Regions from separate parts of the Microbacterium sp. 2RAF4 genome, predicted to be linked through region 2. Evidence: riboswitches for the same ligand, from Rfam matches in the RefSeq annotation. Region 2 holds a riboswitch; the other holds the start of a gene.

Region 1 (9,058 bases), on a different contig from region 2:
GAGCAGCCGGTGCCATGGGTGTTTCCGGTCGTGATCCGTGGTCCTGGAAAGTCTCTGCGCAGACCGCACGCCGCGTCGACCAGCGCATCGGGGGCCTCATCGCCGACGAGATGGCCGCCCTTGACCAGGACGGCCGCATCGATCCGGGCGGACAGCTCGTGCGCCGCGGAGATGGCCTCCTCCCAGTCGGCGATCTCCCGACCGGCGAGCACCGCGAGTTCGGCGAGGTTCGGCGTGACCAGAGTCGCCCGCGCGAGGAGGCCGAGCAGTTCTCGCTCCACTTCCCCATCCAGCAACCGGTCACCGGAGGTCGCGACCATGACAGGATCGAGCACCACGATCGGAGGGCGCACGCGGTCCAGCCATGCCCCCACCGTGTGGATGACGGCGGCGTCGGCGAGCATCCCGATCTTCACGGCGTCGATCACGATGTCGTCCGACACGGCGTCGAGCTGCGCGCGCAGGAAGTCGACCGGCGGCACGTGCACAGCACGCACGCCCTGCGTGTTCTGCGCGGTCAGCGCCGTGAGCACAGCCATTCCGTACCCGCCGTTCGCGGCGATGGACTTGAGGTCGGCCTGGATACCCGCACCTCCGGACGGGTCGCTCCCGGCGATGCTGAGCACTCGCGGTACACCCCCGGACCGCCAGCGCCGCAGGAAGCGCGTCGCTGCAGCGGCCGGATCGTCGGCGGCACACAGCGCCGAGACCACGGCCACCCCCGCCGCACCGGCATCGCGAAGAGCCTCGGTGTCGTCGATGTGGACACCGCCGATCGCCACGCACGGGAGTGGGCTGCGCCTGGCGAAGTCGCGAAATCCCTCCACGCCCAGCGGGGTGGGGTGATCCGGCTTCGTGAGGGTGGGACGGATGACGCCGACCCCGAGGTAGTCGACCGTCCCGGCCGGGAGGGCCCGCACCGCGTCGAGGTGCGCGGCGGTGTTGGCGGTGAGGCCGATCAAGGCGTCGGGTCCGAGTGCCTCACGGGCGCGCAGCACCGAGGCGTCCCCCTGGCCGAGGTGCACGCCATCGACTCGGGCGCCACCCTCACGAGCCGCCAGGACCGCATCCAGCCGATCGTTGACCACGAGCAGAGCCCGGCCGTCGATCGCCTGCGACAGTGCCACCAGTTGCTCGACGGTCTCCTCGTCGGTCGCCTCCTTGTCGCGCAGCTGCACGATGCGCACTCCGCCGTCCACCGCGCGCCGGACGGTCTCGACGACACCCCGGTCTCCGCACAGCGCCGCATCCGTCACGAGGTAGAGCGAGAGGTCGGCGTTCACAGCGCACCGCCTTCGACGCGGGCGCGGACCCTGATGTCGGTGGAGTCCACGGCGGCGAGCGCATCCAGCAGCGCGACGGCGAAGCTCCCCGGTCCCGTGGACCGCTCTGCCGCCTGCTCCGCCGCGATCGTGTACACGAGGCTCGCCGACGCGACCGCCGTGAGCGCATCGTGCCCGGTCCCCCGTGCAACGCCGAGGAAGGCCGCCATCACGGCGCCGAGAGCGCACCCGCCGCCCGTGACCCTGGTCAGCAGCTCGTGCCCGTTGGACAGCCGCAGCACCCTCTCCCCGTCGGTGAGGAGATCGATCGGACCGGACACGGCGACCACGCCGTGCGTCGTGCGTGCCAGCGCCGATGCAGCCTCGGCCGCGGACTCGGTGCTGTCCGTGGAGTCCACACCCCGCCCGCCGGCGCTGAGCCCCGCGAGAGCCAGCACCTCGGAGGCGTTGCCGCGGATCGCGGTCGGCCGCTGCTCGACGAGCTGACGGGCGAGCGCGGTCCGCACAGGGAGCGCGCCGACCGCGACGGGGTCGAGCACCCAGGGAGTGCCTGCCGCCGCCGCGCCGGTCACGGCTTCCCGACTCGCCGCGCGCTGCTCGGGCGTCGGCGTGCCGAGGTTGATCAGCATGCCGGAGGCGACGCCGGCGAACATGCCCGTCTCCCCGACGATGTCGACCATGGCGGGAGCAGCTCCGAGCGCCAGCAGCACGTTGGCGGTGAAGCCGGTGACCACGGTGTTGGTGATGCAGTGCGTCAGCGGGGGCGCCTCGCGCACCACCCCCAGCAGAGCCGCAGCCGTCTCGGCGAGATCGTGGGTGGAATCAGGACGCAGAAGATCGCTCATCGCGACATCCCTTCGCTAGTACGAACTAGATCAGGTTCGACGGGTCTGTTCTCAGCCGCGGATCGCGGCACCCCGTGTCACTGGTCGCAGTCTAGCGATCGGCCAGCAGCGCCCGCTCCTGCGCGCGCGTGAGTCCGGCACGACGCTCGCGGTCGAGTCCGCGCTCCCGTTCGTCGGCGAGCACGCGATCGATCGTGTCGACGAGCGGACGGAGCGACCCACCGGTCTCCCGGAACGCCTCGTTCGAGCGGGTCATGAACCCCGTCATCTCGGACGGAAGCCACAGCGGCAGGGAACGCGGACCGGCCCAGTACTCGATGTCGTGCGCGACGAGCCAGTCCTCCTCTGCGACGACCGTATCGCCGGTGTGCCCTGCCTGCGCCCGAACCGCGTCAAGGAGGTCGGCGAGGAGATGCTGGTCGCCGACGGCGTTCACCGTTCCGCTGCCGGCCGTCGTGACGATGAAGGCCGCGAGATCGTCCACGTCGATGACCTGCGTCCTTCTCCCCTCGAGCGGCGGCAGCAGCACGGGCTCGGAACCGGCGCGAGCGAACGCCGCACCCCAGTACCCGAAGCGATCGCTGGGGTCGCCGTCGCCCACGATGAGGCCGGGTCGCACGACGAGGGCCCGCTCCCGGAGGTGCAGGACGGCGTCCTCCGCAGCCGCCTTCTGCGCACCGTACTCGTACTCGTCGCCGGAAACTGCTGGTGGATGACGCGGAGCAGACTCGTCGGCGCCGACCGTCGCATCGTCGGAGTAGACCGACACGGAGGACACATACGTCCAACGCGCGGTCCGATCGCCGAGCGCTTCCACCGCATGCTCGACGTGCGCCGCGTGAGACGAGATGTCGACGACATGATCCCAGTCCCGCACGGCCAGATCGGTGTACGCATCGGGAGCGTCGCGGTCAGCGACGACGAGCGCGGCACCCTCCGGCACCGGGCGCGTCCCGCGGGCGAGGCAGGTGACCGCAGCACCTTCATCGAGCCACCGCCGGGCGATGCGACCGGAAAGCCATCCTGTGCCACCCAGGATCAGAACATCCGTCATGGTGTGCCGTCACCCAAGCGGTCCAGGCCGGCCAGCACCGGAACCGTCCAGGCGGGGTCGGGCCGCCAGCGGGTCCACGCGGAGTCGAACGGCCAGTCGTCGGCCTCGAACGATGCGATGGCCGCGTCCGCGTGCCGCTCGATCTGCGCGGCCTGCTCGGAGCTGAGCCGTCCCTGGGCGATCGCGGCGACGAGCTCATCCTCGTCCTTGAGGTGGATGCCGCCCTCCGGATCGATCTCGACGTCGAGGATGTGGTCGGACGAGAAGGTGTCTCGGTCTGTCCGCAGATGCGCGTTCTCGAGATTCACGTACCACCCGGAGAACACCCAGTCCGGCCCGGTGGTGTCGCTCCAGAACAGCCAGATCGACCACGGCATCCCTGCAGGGGCGATGCACAGCACCCCGTTGCCGCGCCAACGCTCGACGATGCGCGTCCGCGGTTCGAGCCACCGCCGGTCGAGCGGCACCTCCCGCACGCGCTGACCGTCGCTGGATCCTGGCGCCTCCTGGAGCGTCCCCGGAGCGAGCCAGGCCACGAGACCGTGCTCATCATCACGGATCACGCGCATCGGCGAGATCCTGGACGGTTCTCCCGGCTGCCACCCCGGCTTCCGATAGTGCCAGTCGATCTGCGCGCCGGGCTCGAGGAACGGTCCCTCACCGAGCGGCCTCGCGTCGTCGGGGACGGCGGCCGGAGTGCCCTGGGGGAGGATTCTCATCCCGCCACGGTACTCCGGCGCCGGCCCGGATCGTCCGAGCGACGACACGGTCCGCCTCACACCGCGGATCGATCCTCAGTCGCGCAGCGTGGCTCCGAAGCGCTGCGCAGCGACCTCGACTCCGGCGAGCTTGGCCTCCGTGGCCTCCGCCGCGGTGAGGGTGCGGTCATCCGCCCGGAACCTCAGCGCGAAGGTCAGGCTCTTGGAACCCTCCGGAACGCCCTCTCCGCGGTAGTCGTCGACGAGGCGTACCGACTCCAGCAGCGTGCCCGCGCCTTCGGCGAGGGCGGCCTGCACGTCCGCGGCGGGGAGCCCGGCCGGAACCAGGAGCGACACGTCCTGCGTAGCGGCGGGGAACGTCGACAGCGATGCGGCGACGACCCGTCCTCCGGCAAGCGACAGGATGCGGTCGAGGTCGAGCTCGAACACGGTCGCGCGCCCTGGGAGGTCGGCGCCCTCGGCGACAGCGGGGTGCAGCTCGCCGACGTATCCGACCTCTTCGCCTGCCACCAGGAGCGACCCGGTGCGCCCCGGGTGGAGGGCAGCGCGTTCGGCCTGGAGCACGTCGATGTCGACCCCGGCGGCTGCCGCGACCACACGGACCGCGTCCAGAGCCTCCACGAGGCCGGCGGCCTCGGCGGGGCGACCGGGCTGGCGCGGTGCGACATGGCCGGTGAGCAGTCCGGAGACGAACCGGTGCTGCGGCGGGATCGAGGCGTTCAGCTCCGCGAGCGTCTCGTCAGACGGACGCTCCCCCAGCGGCGGCACCTCATCGGTGCCGTACTCCACACCCGGCTCAGGGAGGAAGACCACACCGGTCTCGAAGATCGCGAGGTCGGTGAGCCCGCGCGAGATGTTGCGGTGCGCGGTCTGCAGCAGACCGGGGATCAGCGACCGGCGCAGGTACGGTGCCTGCCCGTCGAGCGGATTCGCCAGACGGATGCTCGGCAGGTGCTCACCCGACGCAGAGCCGTGCAGATCGTTCTGCGCCTCCGTGGTGAACGGGAACGACGGCGTCTCGACCAGCCCCGCAGCGGCCAGCGCATCGGCCACGCGGCGACGGCCCTGCTGGTGCGCGGTGAGGCCGCGCCCGGAGGGGGGCGTCGGCAGCACCGAGGGGATGCGGTCGAGCCCGTGGATGCGGGCGACCTCCTCGGCGAGCGTCCACTTGTCGGTGAGGTCGGGGCGCCAGGTCGGCGGGATGACCGTCCACCCGCCGTGGGTCCCTGAGCCTGTCGAAGGGCTGACCTCCGCGCCGATGGTCGTCAGCGCGCCGGTGATCTCGTCGTCGGTGTAGTCGACGCCGATGAGTCCCTGCACGAAGCCGGCAGGCAGCTCGATCTCACCGACGAAGACCTCGGCGAACAGCGCGCCGCCCTCCTCCGTGAGCGTGCCTCCGGCGAACTCGACCATGAGGTCGGCCGCGCGCCGGGCCGCGACGAAGGGGATCAGCGGGTCGACGCCGCGCTCGAAACGCTTGGACGCCTCGCTGGGCAGCTTGTGACGACGAGCCGAACGGGCGATGGTGGTCGGGTCGAAGGTCGCTGCCTCAATGAGGACGTTCCGCGTCTCTTCGCTCATCTCCGTCGTGCCGCCGCCCATGACGCCGGCGAGGCCGATCGGGCCCGACTCGTCTGTGATGAGCAGGTCTTCGATGTGCAGCGTGCGCTCGACCCCGTCGAGCGTGGTCATCTTCTCGCCCTGGTGTGCGCGGCGAACCGTGATCCCACCGGTGAGCTTGTCGAGGTCGTAGCCATGCAGCGGCTGTCCGAGCTCGAGCATCACGTAGTTGGTGATGTCGATCAGCACACCCAGCGAACGCATGCCGGCGAGACTGAGCCGCGCCACCATCCACGGAGGCGTCGGACGCGAGGGGTCGACGCCGCGGACGACACGGGTCACGAACTCGCTCGCTCCGACGTTCCCGCGCACGGGAGCGACGTCGTCGACGATGGTCGTGTGGCCGGTGCCCGGCTGGAGTTCGGCGAAATCGCGCTCCGCCGGGTCGCGGAAGGCCGCTCCGGTCGCGTGCGCGTACTCACGGGCCACCCCGCGCAGGGAGAAGGCGTAACCGCGGTCGGGCGTGACGTTGATCTCCACAGCGACGTCGTCGAGACCGAGCAGGGCGATCGCGTCGGTGCCGACGGGCGCATCGATGCCGAGGTCGGACAGCACGACGATGCCGTTGTGCTCGTCACCGAGTCCCAGCTCACGCGCCGAGGCGATCATGCCGTCCGACACATGACCGTAGGTCTTGCGGGCCGCGATCGGGAACGGGCCGGGCAGCACCGCGCCGGGCAGGGTCACGACGACCTTGTCCCCGACGATGAAGTTGTGCGCACCGCAGACGATGCCACGGATGCCGCCGTTCGCCTCGCCGACGTCGACCTGGCACCAGTTGATGGTCTTGCCGTTGGACTGCGGCTCCGGCTCGAGCGAGACGACCTGGCCGACCACCACGGGACCCGTGATGTCGAAGCGGTGCACGTCCTCCTCTTCGAAGCCGACCGTCACCAGTGCCGCGAGCACGTCCTCGGGGGACGCATCCGCTGCCACATCGACGTACTCACGCAACCACGAAAGCGGGACGCGCATCACACCACCATCCCGTACTGCTCGCTGAAACGGACATCGCCTTCGGCCATGTCGCGCATGTCCTGGACGTCGCTGCGGAACATCAGGCCCCGCTCGATGCCCATGCCGAACGCGAAGCCGCTGTATTCCTCAGGGTCGATCCCGGCCGCGCGCAGCACGTTGGGGTTGACCATGCCGCAGCCGCCCCACTCGATCCAGCGCGCGCCGCCCTTGAAGGTGGGGTGCCACAGATCGAGCTCGGCGGAGGGCTCGGTGAAGGGGAAGTAGTTCGTGCGGAAGCGCATCTTGGCCTCGGGGCCGAACAGCTGCTTCGCGAAGTGGTCGAGCGTTCCCTTGAGATGTGCCATCGTGATGCCCTTGTCGATCACGAGGCCCTCGAACTGGGTGAAGACCGGCAGGTGCGTGGCGTCGAACTCGTCGGTGCGATACACCCGGCCGGGGCACAGCACGTAGATGGGCACCTCGCGGTCGAGCATCGAGCGCACCTGCACCGGGCTCGTGTGGGTGCGCATCACGAGGTGACGCGAGGGCGGGTCGACGTAGAACGTGTCCTGCTCCTGGCGTGCGGGGTGGTCCACGTCGAAGTTGAGCGCGTCGAAGTTGAACCACTCGTGTTCGAGCTCCGGTCCCTCCGCGATCTCCCATCCCATGCCGACGAAGATGTCGCACACCTGGTCCTGCAGGAGGGTGAGCGGGTGTCGGGCGCCGACACGCGTGCGCGAGGGCACGGCGGTGATGTCGACCCGCTCCGACTCGAGACGCGCGGCGACCTCGGCCTCGGCGAGCTCGGCCTCCTTCGCGGCGAGCGCCTGGGTCACCTGCCCTCTCCCCTGGCCCACGAGCTTGCCGAATGCGGCCTTGTTCTCGGGGGCGACCTGGCGCATCGAGGCGTTCAGGACCGCGAGCGGCGATCCGTCGGCGACGTGTGCGGCGCGGGCCGCTTTCAGCTCGGCGGTGTCGGTGGCTGCGGCGATCGCCGCGAGGGCGTCGGCAACAGCGGCTTCGACCGCTTCCGGGGTGATTTCAGGAGACTCTGACACGAGAATCGAGTCTACCGGGGGCGTGCGGGTCGCTTTCGCGGATCAGCGCGCCTTCTCGGATCCGTCTCCCTGCAGCACGATGAGCGAGGTGTTGGTCTCGCCTCCGTGCTGGCGGGGATCCGGCACCGCAGGCCCTGCCTTCGGTGAGCGCTTGGCACGCTTCTGCAGGCGGTAGGCGATGTAGGAGAGCAGGAGGCAGACGGCCACGTACATCGATCCGCCGACGATCGCCGCGGGGATCAGCGGGGAGCCGTAAGGCGCCTGGTTGCCGATCTGGTTGATGACGTAGAGGAGCTCCTGGTACGTGATGATGAACCCGAGAGCGGTGTCCTTGAGCGCCACGACGAGCTGCGCGATGATCACCGGCATCATGGCCCGCACGGCCTGCGGGATCAGGATGAAGTACATCACCCCGGTCTTGCGCAGTCCGATCGCATAGCCGGCTTCCTTCTGCCCGCGGGGCAGCGACTCGATGCCGGCTCGGAGCACCTCGGCGAGCACGGAGCCGTTGTAGACGATGAGGGCGATCACGACGGCCCAGTACGGCGGCATCTTCACGCCGATCACGGGAAGGCCGTAGTACAGCAGCATCATCAGGATGAGCACGGGCACCGCTCGGAGCACCTCGATGATCCACCGGACCGGTTCACGCACCCAGGCGTGCTCCGACAGGCGGCCGATGCCGAGCAGGAAACCGAGTGCGAGGGATCCGACCCCGGCGACGGCGAACGCGGCCAGCGTGGCCAGGAGTCCTTCACCGAAGCGGACCCAGACGGCGGAGAACGTGAAGATGTTCCACTTCTCGGCGGAGAACTGTCCGGTGGCGAACAATCTCCACACGACCCAGCCGAGCACGGCGAGGACCACGAGCACCGTGGCGACTCCGATGAGCCGGTTGCGGGCGACGGCACGGGGGCCGGGGACGTCGAAAAGGACGGAACTCATCGCGCGATCCTCCACTTGTTCTCGAGAACGCGCTGCACCCAGGCGAGCAGCAGCACCAGCACCACGAACAGGACCATGACCCACAGGAGCACGACGAGCGCGTTCTCACCGCGTTCGCTGAGCGCCGCGCGGATGGTGCCGAGGTTGACGACCGAGAAACCCGCGGCCACCGTGGTGTTCTTCATGAGGGCGATGAGCACGCTCATCATGGGCGGGACGACGGAGCGCGTCGCCTGCGGCAGCACCACGTAACGCATGACCTGGCCGAAGTTCAGACCGATCGCCCGTGCGGCCTCCGCCTGGCCGACCGGCACGGTGTTGATGCCGGCGCGCAGCGCCTCCGCCACATAGGTCGCGGTGTAGATGCCGAGCGCGATCACGGCCAGCAGCAGGGAGTTCACCCGCTCCCCCAACAGGATGGGAAGGCAGAAGGCGAAGAAGAACATGACCAGGGTCAGCGGTGTGTTGCGGATCCAGTTCACGTACACGCCGCCGACGGCGCGGGCGATCGGAACCGGCGAGACGCGCGCGGCCCCGACGATGAGTCCGAGGACCAGCGCGATGATGCCGCCGCCGA
Region 2 (9,058 bases):
CTTCGGCCCCAGCTTCGCGCGCATGATCGGGCTGCTGAAGCCCTCGGCCATCTGGTTCGTCTTCGTGTCGATCCTCGGCGCGATCGGCGTGGTCCTGACGGTCGCAGCGCCCAAGGTGCTCGCCGAGGCGACCAACCTCGTCTACAAGGGCTTCATCTCCATCCAGCTCGGTCAGCCCACCGACGGCTTCCCCGGCTTCCCCGCCGGCACGTCGCAGGACGTGGTGGTCGACGCGCTGCGGGCAGGCGGACAGGACGACTTCGCGAACCAGGTCGGCGCGCTGGGAGACTTCACGGTCGGCCAGGGCATCGACTTCGACGCGCTGCGGCTCGTCATCGCCGCCGTGCTCGGCATCTACGTGGCCGCCGCCTTCCTCACCTGGATCCAGGGTTACGTCATCAACGTGATCATGGTGCGCACCATGTGGCGACTGCGTGAATCGGTCGAGGCGAAGATCAACCGCCTGCCCTTGGCGTACTTCGATAAGGTGCAGCGCGGCGAGCTGATCTCGCGCGTCACGAACGACATCGACAACATCACGCAGACGATGCAGCAGTCGCTCTCGGGTGCACTCACCTCGGTGCTCACCGTGATCGGCGTGCTCGTGATGATGTTCTCGATCTCATGGCAGCTCGCCCTCGTGGCCCTCATCACGCTGCCTCTCATGGGCGTGATCTTCGGCATCATCGGACCGCGCTCGCAGAAGGCCTTCGGCACGCAGTGGCGCAAGGTCGGGCGGCTCAACGTCCGTGTCGAGGAGGCGTTCTCCGGCCACGCGCTGGTGAAGGTCTTCGGTCGCGAGAAGGACGCACTGGACAAGTTCCAGGACGAGAACGAAGAGCTGTTCCAGGCGAGCTTCAAGGCGCAGTTCCTGTCCGGCATCATCATGCCGGCGATGATGTTCGTCGGGAACCTCAGCTACGTGGGCATCGCGGTGCTCGGTGGTCTGATGGTCGCCAACGGTCAGCTCCGCCTCGGTGACGTGCAGGCGTTCATCCAGTACTCGCAGCAGTTCACGCAGCCGCTGTCCGAGCTGGGCGGAATGGCCGCTGTCGTGCAGTCCGGCACGGCTTCCGCCGAGCGTGTGTTCGAACTGCTCGACGCCGAGGAGCAGGAGGCCGACGACGCCGATGCTCCCGAGCTCGTGGAGGGCAAGGGCGTCATCGAGTTCGAGAACGTCGCCTTCTCGTACACGCCGGATCGTCCGCTCATCCGTGATCTGTCGTTCCGGGTGGAGCCGGGTCAGACCGTCGCGATCGTCGGTCCGACCGGTGCGGGCAAGACGACGCTGGTCAACCTGATCATGCGCTTCTACGAGCTCAGCGGTGGCCGGATCATGCTCGACGGGCAGGACATCGCCGAGGTCACCCGCGACGAGCTGCGTTCGCGCACCGGCATGGTGCTCCAGGACCCGTGGCTGTTCGCCGGCAGCATCCGCGAGAACATCCGCTACGGTCGCTCGACCGCGACCGATGAAGAGGTTCTCGCCGCAGCCAGGGCCACCTACGTCGACCGCTTCGTGCACGCCCTCCCCGAGGGCTACGACACGGTGCTCGACGAGGACGCAGCGAACGTGTCGGCCGGTGAGCGTCAGCTCATCACCATCGCGCGGGCGTTCGTCGCACAGCCGTCGATCCTCATCCTCGACGAGGCCACGTCGGCCGTCGATACACGCACCGAACTGCTGCTGCAGCACGCGATGGCCGCGCTCCGAGAGGGGCGCACGTCGTTCGTGATCGCGCACCGGCTGTCGACCATCCGCGATGCCGACCTCATCCTGGTGATGGAGCACGGCGACATCGTGGAGAAGGGTACGCACGACGAACTCATCGCGGCGCAGGGCGCCTACTGGCGTCTGTACCAGTCGCAGTTCGAGCAGGCCGCGACCGACATCGATGCCGAAGACGCTCTCACGGGGACGACTCCGGTCGTCGTCACCGATGCTGCGGGCGCAGAGGCTGCAGCCGCTGTGGCCGGCGCATCCGTCGGCGCACAGGTGCCGGCAGCCGAGACGGCCGCGGCGCAGGCCCTGCTGGAAGACGGCGCTGACGGCTCCGATCACCGCCCCTGACGTACGGCATCAACGCACGACGCCCCACCGCCGCTCACGCGGGGTGGGGCGTCGTCGTGGGCGATCGCGGGGAGTGCGTCAGGGCTGGTCGGCTCTGATCCCGAGCAGCTCGAGCGGGTGGGTCAGACGCCACCAGGGACTCGGACCCTCGACATCCGCGGCCAGCACCAGCGGAGTCGTCGTGGTGTTGATCGGTCCTGCCGTGGTCAGCGTGCCCACCGTGTCACCCTGTTCGCGGTCTTCGCCGAGGTCGAAGGCGGTCGCGGCGGTCGCGGTCGCGGTGTTCCAGAGCACCACGTCGGCGTCGGATTCGGTGATGACGTCGACCTGCTCTCCCCACGGAGTCGTGACGCTGCCGACCACGGTGTCCTTCGCGACGGCCGGCGGCTGCGCCTCCAGCGCGGATTCCGCCTCGGCGAACAGGGAACGCGTGAGAGCGAGTCGCTCGTCGTTTCCTGCTTGATTCAGCGCCGCGGCGAACAGATGCACCGTGGTGTCACCGATCACGAGGTCCTTCGCGGTGAGAAGGTTCCAGCCGACCAGGGTGCCGGTCTTGATGCCGACGACACCGGGATCGTCGAGCATGCCGTTCGTGTTCACGACGGTGCCCGCACCCGGGAGGTCGACGGACTTGGTGCCGACGATCTCGGCGAAGACCGGGTTCTGCATCGCACGCTCACCGAGCGCCACCAGGGCCTCGGGCGTGGCCACATTGCGCTCGTCGAAGCCGGAGGGCGTCACCACGGTGATGCCGGTCAGGCCGCGTTCGCGCAACCACACCTCTGCAGCCCTCGCGAACTCGCGCTCGGATCCCCAGATCTCGGTCGCGAGCCGATCGATGTAGTTGTTCGCGGAACCCATGAGCGTCCCCTGCAGCAGCTGGTACTCCGTGAGGACTCCGCCGATGGGCACGTCGAGGGCGGACTGGTCGCTGCGCCGGTAGTCCCAGTACCTCACGCTGTCGGCGCGGGTGAACGAGAACTCGGGGCCCTGCTCCCCGACAGCGAGCGGCATGCGGTCGAGCACCATCAGACTGCTGACGACCTTGGTGATGCTCGCGATGCTCACGGCGTCGGGCACTGAGGCCGCCGTCGTCATGCCCGCGATGCCGACGGCACCCGCACCCTCGTTCGGCCAGGTCACGGCGGCGGCAGCGGCGGGAGTCGTCGCGAACTCGACCGACTGCACCGTCGGCGGCACCTCATGAAGGGGCCAAAGCAGCGTGGTGCCGGCGTAGACGGCGACGAGACCGGCGAGCGTGGCAAGCGGGACCAGGACGCCCGGGCGGGCGATGGCGGGGCGAAGACGCGCACCGCGCAGCAGACCGCTCGATCGCTCGGCCTCCGAGGTGTCGTCGAGAGTGGCCGTGGCGGTGTGCTCGGCGACGGTCGCGGCGTCCACCCAGGTGAGAGCGGTGGCCGTGGTGGTGTCGTCGGCCCATCGGGGCGCGGCTGTCTCCGCGCCGGTGAGATCGGACGCGGTGAGATCGGACGCGGTGAGATCCAGCGCGGCGAGATCCGACGCGGTGAGTTCGTCGGAAGGACCCGGGACCGTGCGGTCGCGAGGGATGAACGGCGGCTTCGTCAGCGCGGGGGTGCCCGGTTCCGGGGCACCCACGGCCTCCGGCGGTACGACGGGCTCCGGGTCCACGACCGTCTCCGGAGCATCCGCTCGAGGCGATGTCTGCTCGGCCGTCAGTACCGATCCGCCCGTCGCGGTGTCGGCGGGGGCGGCGGGGGCAGGGCCGTCGTCGCCGACGACGCCCGTCGCCTCGTCGGCGGGATCTGATGCGGTCACTCGTTTACGGTACCCAATCCCGCGCGTGTTCCGCGGCGCCGAGCCCTGTCGCCGCGGGGGTGTCGCCGACGGTAGGATCGTCAGCACAACCACGGGAGTCCGGCGAGCCGGGCTGAGAGGGAGCGAATCGCGCTTCGACCGTCGAACCTGATCTGGGTCATGCCAGCGCAGGGAGGAGTTCAGATGAGTACGCCCACGTCCGCATCCACGCAGCAGGCATCCGCCGCCGCACAGGATCCGCACCGCACATCGATCTGGCGCTGGCGCGTCGTCGACATCGTCGTGGCCGCCGTCCTCGGCGTCGCGATCGGCCTCGTGTTCTGGGGATGGAACACGATCGGCTACGCCTGGTTCGGTGCGGCCGACGCTCTGACGCCGGGGCTGGGCGGCATCGCCGTCGGCATCTGGCTGCTGGGCGGCGTCGTCGGCGGCCTCGTCATCCGCAAGCCCGGTGCGGCGCTGGTCGTCGAGCTCGTCGCAGCGATCGTGTCGATGCTGATCGGCAACGTGTGGGGCGTCTCGACCGTGCTGTCCGGCATCGTGCAGGGACTCGGCGCGGAGATCATCTTCGCCCTGTTCTTCTACCGGCGCTTCGGGATTGCGGTCGCCGCGCTCGCCGGTGTCGGTGCAGCGGTCGCCGCCTGGGTGTTCGAGCTGTTCTACGGCAGCTCGCCCAACATCCTGAAGTCCGTCGAGTTCAACACGATCTACCTGGTCAGCGTCGTCGTCTCCGGGGCGATCCTGGCGGGTGTCGTCGGTTGGCTGCTGGTGCGCGCGTTGGCGGTCACCGGTGCACTGAACCGCTTCGCCGTCGGGCGAGAGCACGTGCGCGAGGTCTGACCGTGACCATCGCCGCCCCGGCCCGCGTGCAGGCTGCGGGCTGGGGCTGGCGGTACGCCGGTCGGAAGCTCCCCGCTGTCGAGGACGTCTCGTTCACGATCGAACCGGGTGAGCGGGTGCTGCTGCTCGGCGCCTCCGGTGCCGGGAAGTCGACGCTGCTCGCGGGGCTGGCCGGGGTCCTCGGCGGCGACGACGAAGGGGTGCGAACCGGGACGCTCCACATCGACGGCGCCGCCCCGGAATCTCGGCACGGCCAGGTGGGACTCGTCCTGCAGGACCCCGATGCGGGGGTCGTGCTGTCGAAGGTCGGCGACGACGTGGCGTTCGGGTGCGAGAACCTCGGTGTGCCCGCATCCGAGATCCCCGGTCGCGTCGCGGAGGCGCTGGATGCCGTCGGGCTCGACGTGCCGCTGCAGCGCCCCACGAAGGCGCTGTCGGGTGGGCAGAAGCAGCGACTGGTGCTGGCCGGCGTGCTCGCGATGCGCCCCGGGCTGCTGCTGCTCGATGAGCCGACGGCGAACCTCGACCCCGAGGGTGTGCGCGAGGTGCGGGCGAGCGTCGAACGTGCTGTCGCCTCCACCGGTGCGACGCTGATCGTCGTCGAGCACCGCACACCGATCTGGGTCGATCTGATGACGAGGGTCATCGTGCTCGCGGCCGACGGTGGACTGCTCGCCGACGGGGAACCGGCCCAGGTTTTCGCAGCCTACGGCGACGTGCTCGCGGACGCCGGGGTGTGGGTGCCCGACAGAGGGATCGACCTGCCCGTGCTGGAGCAGGTGTCGGCGCCGGACGCGCTCACCGCATCCGGCCTGACGATCGGACGGGAGCATGGAGCGCCGGTGCAGCACGGGCTCGACCTGCGCGTGCCGCGGGCGAACGCGACCGTCATCACCGGGCCGAACGGCGCGGGCAAGTCGACGCTCGCTCTGACCCTCGCCGGTCTCATCCCCGAGCTGGGCGGAGAGGTGCGGTCGGCCCCGGAGCTGGCGGGACGCAAGGGCACGCGCCCCATCCGCTGGACCTCGCGCGAACTGCTCACCCGTATCGGGATGGTGTTCCAGGAGCCGGAGCATCAGTTCCTAGCCCAGACCCTTCGCGACGAGCTCGCGGTCGGTCCGCGGGCACTCGGCTGGGATCAGGCGAAGACGGATGCCGTCGTGGACGGTCTTCTGGAACGCCTGGGCCTCGCCCCGCTCGCCCTCGCCAACCCATTCACGCTCTCCGGCGGGCAGAAGCGGCGACTGTCGGTCGCCACCGTGCTGGCCGGGGCGCCGGAGGTCATCGTGCTCGACGAGCCGACCTTCGGACAGGACCGCCGCGGGTGGATCTCGCTCGTCGCCCTGCTGCAGGAGGAGATCGCACGCGGCCGGTCGATCATCGCGGTCACCCACGACGACGCGGTGATCCGACACCTGGGTGGTCATCGCATCGAAATGGGGTCGCCGTCGTGACGGCGACCGAGACCGCGCGGCCGGTGTGGCTCGACGGTGTGAACCCGGTGACGAAGCTGCTGCTCGCCCTGCTGCTGTCCGTGCCGCTGTTCGCCTCCATCGACATCACGAGCGCGCTGGCCGCGATCTTCCTGCAGCTGCTCTGCCTGCCGTTGACAGGTCTTCGCCTGTCGACGGTGCTGAAGCGGCTGCTGCCGATCGCGATCTTCGCCCCGATAGCCGGGGTGAGCATGCTGCTGTATGCGGAGCCGGCGGGGCGCATCTATTGGACGTTCGGCTTCGCGACGATCAGCGATGACTCCATCACGCTCGCGATCGCGGTGAGTCTGCGAGTGATCGCGCTCGGGCTCCCCACGATCCTGCTGTTCGGCGGCACCGACCCGACCGAGCTCGCCGATGCGCTGGCGCAGGTGGCCAGACTCCCGAGCCGCTTCGTGCTCGGCATCCTCGCCGGCACGCGCATGCTGGGCCTCTTCCTCGACGACTGGCGCACCATGAGCCTGGCCCGTCGCGCGCGCGGTGTGGGCGACCGGGGCGTGCTGCGACGGTTCTTCTCGATGGCGTTCGTGCTGCTCGTGTTCGCGGTGCGGCGCGGCTCGAAGCTGGCGCTCGCGATGGAGGCCAGGGGCTTCGGCTCCGGCATTCCGCGCACCTGGTCGCGTCCCTCCCGGCTGCACCCCCGTGATGCGGTGGCGGTGATCGGCGGAATCGCGATCATGGCGCTCGCGCTCGCCGCCGCCGTGCTCGTCGGGACGTTCCGTTTCGTCTGGAGCTAGCTCGGGTCGAGCTGGAAGTAGTGCTCACGGTGCAGCGCGCACCGCTCGTTGAACAGGCTGGCGCACTGCGGGCACGCCGTCACCGTGAAGTACTCGGCGATCGTGAGCTCGTGCCCGCACGCGCCGCAGAGGATCGCGTTCCTGCCGTGCTGATCTGGCGCCCACTGCTGTGCGGGATGCTCCGCGGTCTCCTCATGGCAGCGGTGGCACGGGTAGTACTCGCCGCAGCAGGCGAAGCGGATCGCGATGATGTCGGTCGGGCCCCCGTAATGCGTGCACCGGGTCATGTCGTCGATCACCGGGCCGAGCACGCGAGGCCGACCAGCGGATGCGACGCTCACATCTCGTTCCAGAGTCGACGGTAGTACTCGAGGCGCTCGCGATCGGGTTCGACGCCGTAGGCCTCGATGAGCGTTTCCTCCCAGCCTTCGCCGAAGTTCCACCGTGTGCTCATCGACGCCACGGCGATGTCGGCCCAGCGGTCGGCGACTCCGAGGGCGGCGAGGTCGACGAAAGCGGCCGGCCGGCCTTCGGCGTCGAGAAGCGTGTTCGGCATGCAGGCGTCGCCGTGGCACACCACCAACCGGTCGATCGGAGGTGCCTGGTGCAGGTCTGCGGGCACGATGGTGCCGCGGTCGGCGGCGTTCGCGATCCGCCACTCGTTGCTCCATTCCCAGGGGCACTCGGCCACGGGCAGGGCGTCATGCAGCATCCTCAGGCCCGCGCCGACCGCTCGCACCGCGGTCTCGGGCTGCGCGGCCCAGCGCGGGTCGACGGCGCTGCTCGCATCGAGTGCGACCGTCACGAGCCACTCGTGGGTGTCGTCCTGCCCCTGCTCGAGCACCTCGGGCACGGGCAGCCAGGTCCGTGCCCACCTCATGCGCTCGGCTTCGTCGCGCATGTTCGCCTCGTCGTCGAGCGGGCCCCACTTGATGTACCGCCCGTCGTCGGTGCGGAAGGTCAGCCCGCCGATCCCGTTGAGCCAGACCGGTACGAGCGCGGCACCGCGCGCGAGCTCACGAACCTTCGTCGGCACGTCGAGGGAAGCGGAGGGAATGCTCATCCGTCCATCCTGCCCGACGGGGACCACACCGGCTCAGCGGTCGTCGCGGAGTCCCTCCAGATAGGCGTTGTAGGCGTCGAGCTCGCTCGTGCCGTGCGCATCCGCGTAGCGGTCGGCGGCGGCGGCACGGGCCGTGTCGTCACGGAACCATCGATGCATGACGTAGACGAGCATCAGCAGGGTCGGGGCTTCGCCGTACGACCATGCCAGGCCGCCTGCTAGCTGCTGGTCTTCGAGGGGATCGACCCCGAGTGCCAGAGTCGGCGCGACGAAGTAGTCGACGAGCATGGTGGTCGCCATCATCAGGAAGACGCCGAAGAACGCGTGCAGGGCCGCCTCGGCGAAGACGTCCAGGGCGCGACCGCCGTGCCCGAGCCGCACCGGGAGGGGATCGGCGCTCAGTACCGGGATGGCGAAGAGGATCCCGACGACGAGGAACCCGGCCTCCAGGGCGAGGTGGCCTCCGGGCTCTGCGAGCACACGGTCGGCGAGACCGGCCAGGTACAGCCCGTAGAACGCGATCAGGTACATCGGCAACGCGATCCACGGGCTCAGGATCCACCGGGCGGTCCGGCTGCGCAGACCGGCATGTGCGACACGCAGGATGACAGCACCGGCCCCGCGGTGCGGTGTCGCCCGCAGAAGGAGCGTCCCCGGCGAACCGAGGACCAGCAGCGGCGGGATCGCGATCATGAGGGTGAGCTGCTGGAACATGAACACCGACATCAGGGCATAGCCGTACACCTCGACCCCGAGGCCCGTGGTGGCTGCGAGCGCGAGGCACCCCAGGAGGAAGACGACGGTTCGCCAGACGGGCCACCGACGGTGCTGCCGCCACAACCGGAGCGCCCCGGCCAGATAGGCGACCGCCAGCACTGCCGCGACCAGGGGCAGGAGGGGGAAGGGTCCCGCGGCCGGAGTGAAGATGATCGGTGTGAGGAAGTCTGACAGGGCCGGCGGCGCAACGGGCATCCAGTCGTTCATCCGGTCGCGTCCTCCCGCGAGCCGTCCGGCCGGTCGATGGTCTGGGTCGTCCGCGCTGCCGCACGCTGGTCGG

What was found. A riboswitch is a leader RNA that binds a small molecule or an ion and turns the genes downstream of it on or off. The one in region 2 is predicted to bind thiamine pyrophosphate.
Region 1: it holds a riboswitch for thiamine pyrophosphate, as region 2 does, so the genes downstream of both, thiM (hydroxyethylthiazole kinase) here and AB4070_RS10245 (ECF transporter S component) in region 2, are expected to answer to the same signal.

What each region holds. Positions count from the first base shown of each region.
Region 1 is NZ_JBFRGI010000003.1:15,362-24,419, forward strand. It holds gene AB4070_RS13575 (bifunctional hydroxymethylpyrimidine kinase/phosphomethylpyrimidine kinase) at 1-1,283, opposite strand, end outside; gene thiM (hydroxyethylthiazole kinase) at 1,280-2,128, opposite strand; TPP riboswitch at 2,119-2,213, opposite strand; gene AB4070_RS13585 (NAD-dependent epimerase/dehydratase family protein) at 2,220-3,182, opposite strand; gene AB4070_RS13590 (DUF402 domain-containing protein) at 3,179-3,901, opposite strand; gene pheT (phenylalanine--tRNA ligase subunit beta) at 3,977-6,496, opposite strand; gene pheS (phenylalanine--tRNA ligase subunit alpha) at 6,496-7,536, opposite strand; gene AB4070_RS13605 (amino acid ABC transporter permease) at 7,579-8,481, opposite strand; gene AB4070_RS13610 (amino acid ABC transporter permease) at 8,478-9,058, opposite strand, start outside.
Region 2 is NZ_JBFRGI010000002.1:1,182,648-1,191,705, reverse strand. It holds gene AB4070_RS10255 (ABC transporter ATP-binding protein) at 1-2,071, shown strand, start outside; gene AB4070_RS10250 (D-alanyl-D-alanine carboxypeptidase family protein) at 2,150-3,868, opposite strand; TPP riboswitch at 3,950-4,059, shown strand; gene AB4070_RS10245 (ECF transporter S component) at 4,052-4,708, shown strand; gene AB4070_RS10240 (ABC transporter ATP-binding protein) at 4,711-6,162, shown strand; gene AB4070_RS10235 (energy-coupling factor transporter transmembrane component T family protein) at 6,159-6,938, shown strand; gene AB4070_RS10230 (CHY zinc finger protein) at 6,935-7,279, opposite strand; gene AB4070_RS10225 (phosphotransferase) at 7,276-8,001, opposite strand; gene AB4070_RS10220 (cytochrome c oxidase assembly protein) at 8,035-8,985, opposite strand; gene AB4070_RS10215 (signal peptidase II) at 8,982-9,058, opposite strand, start outside.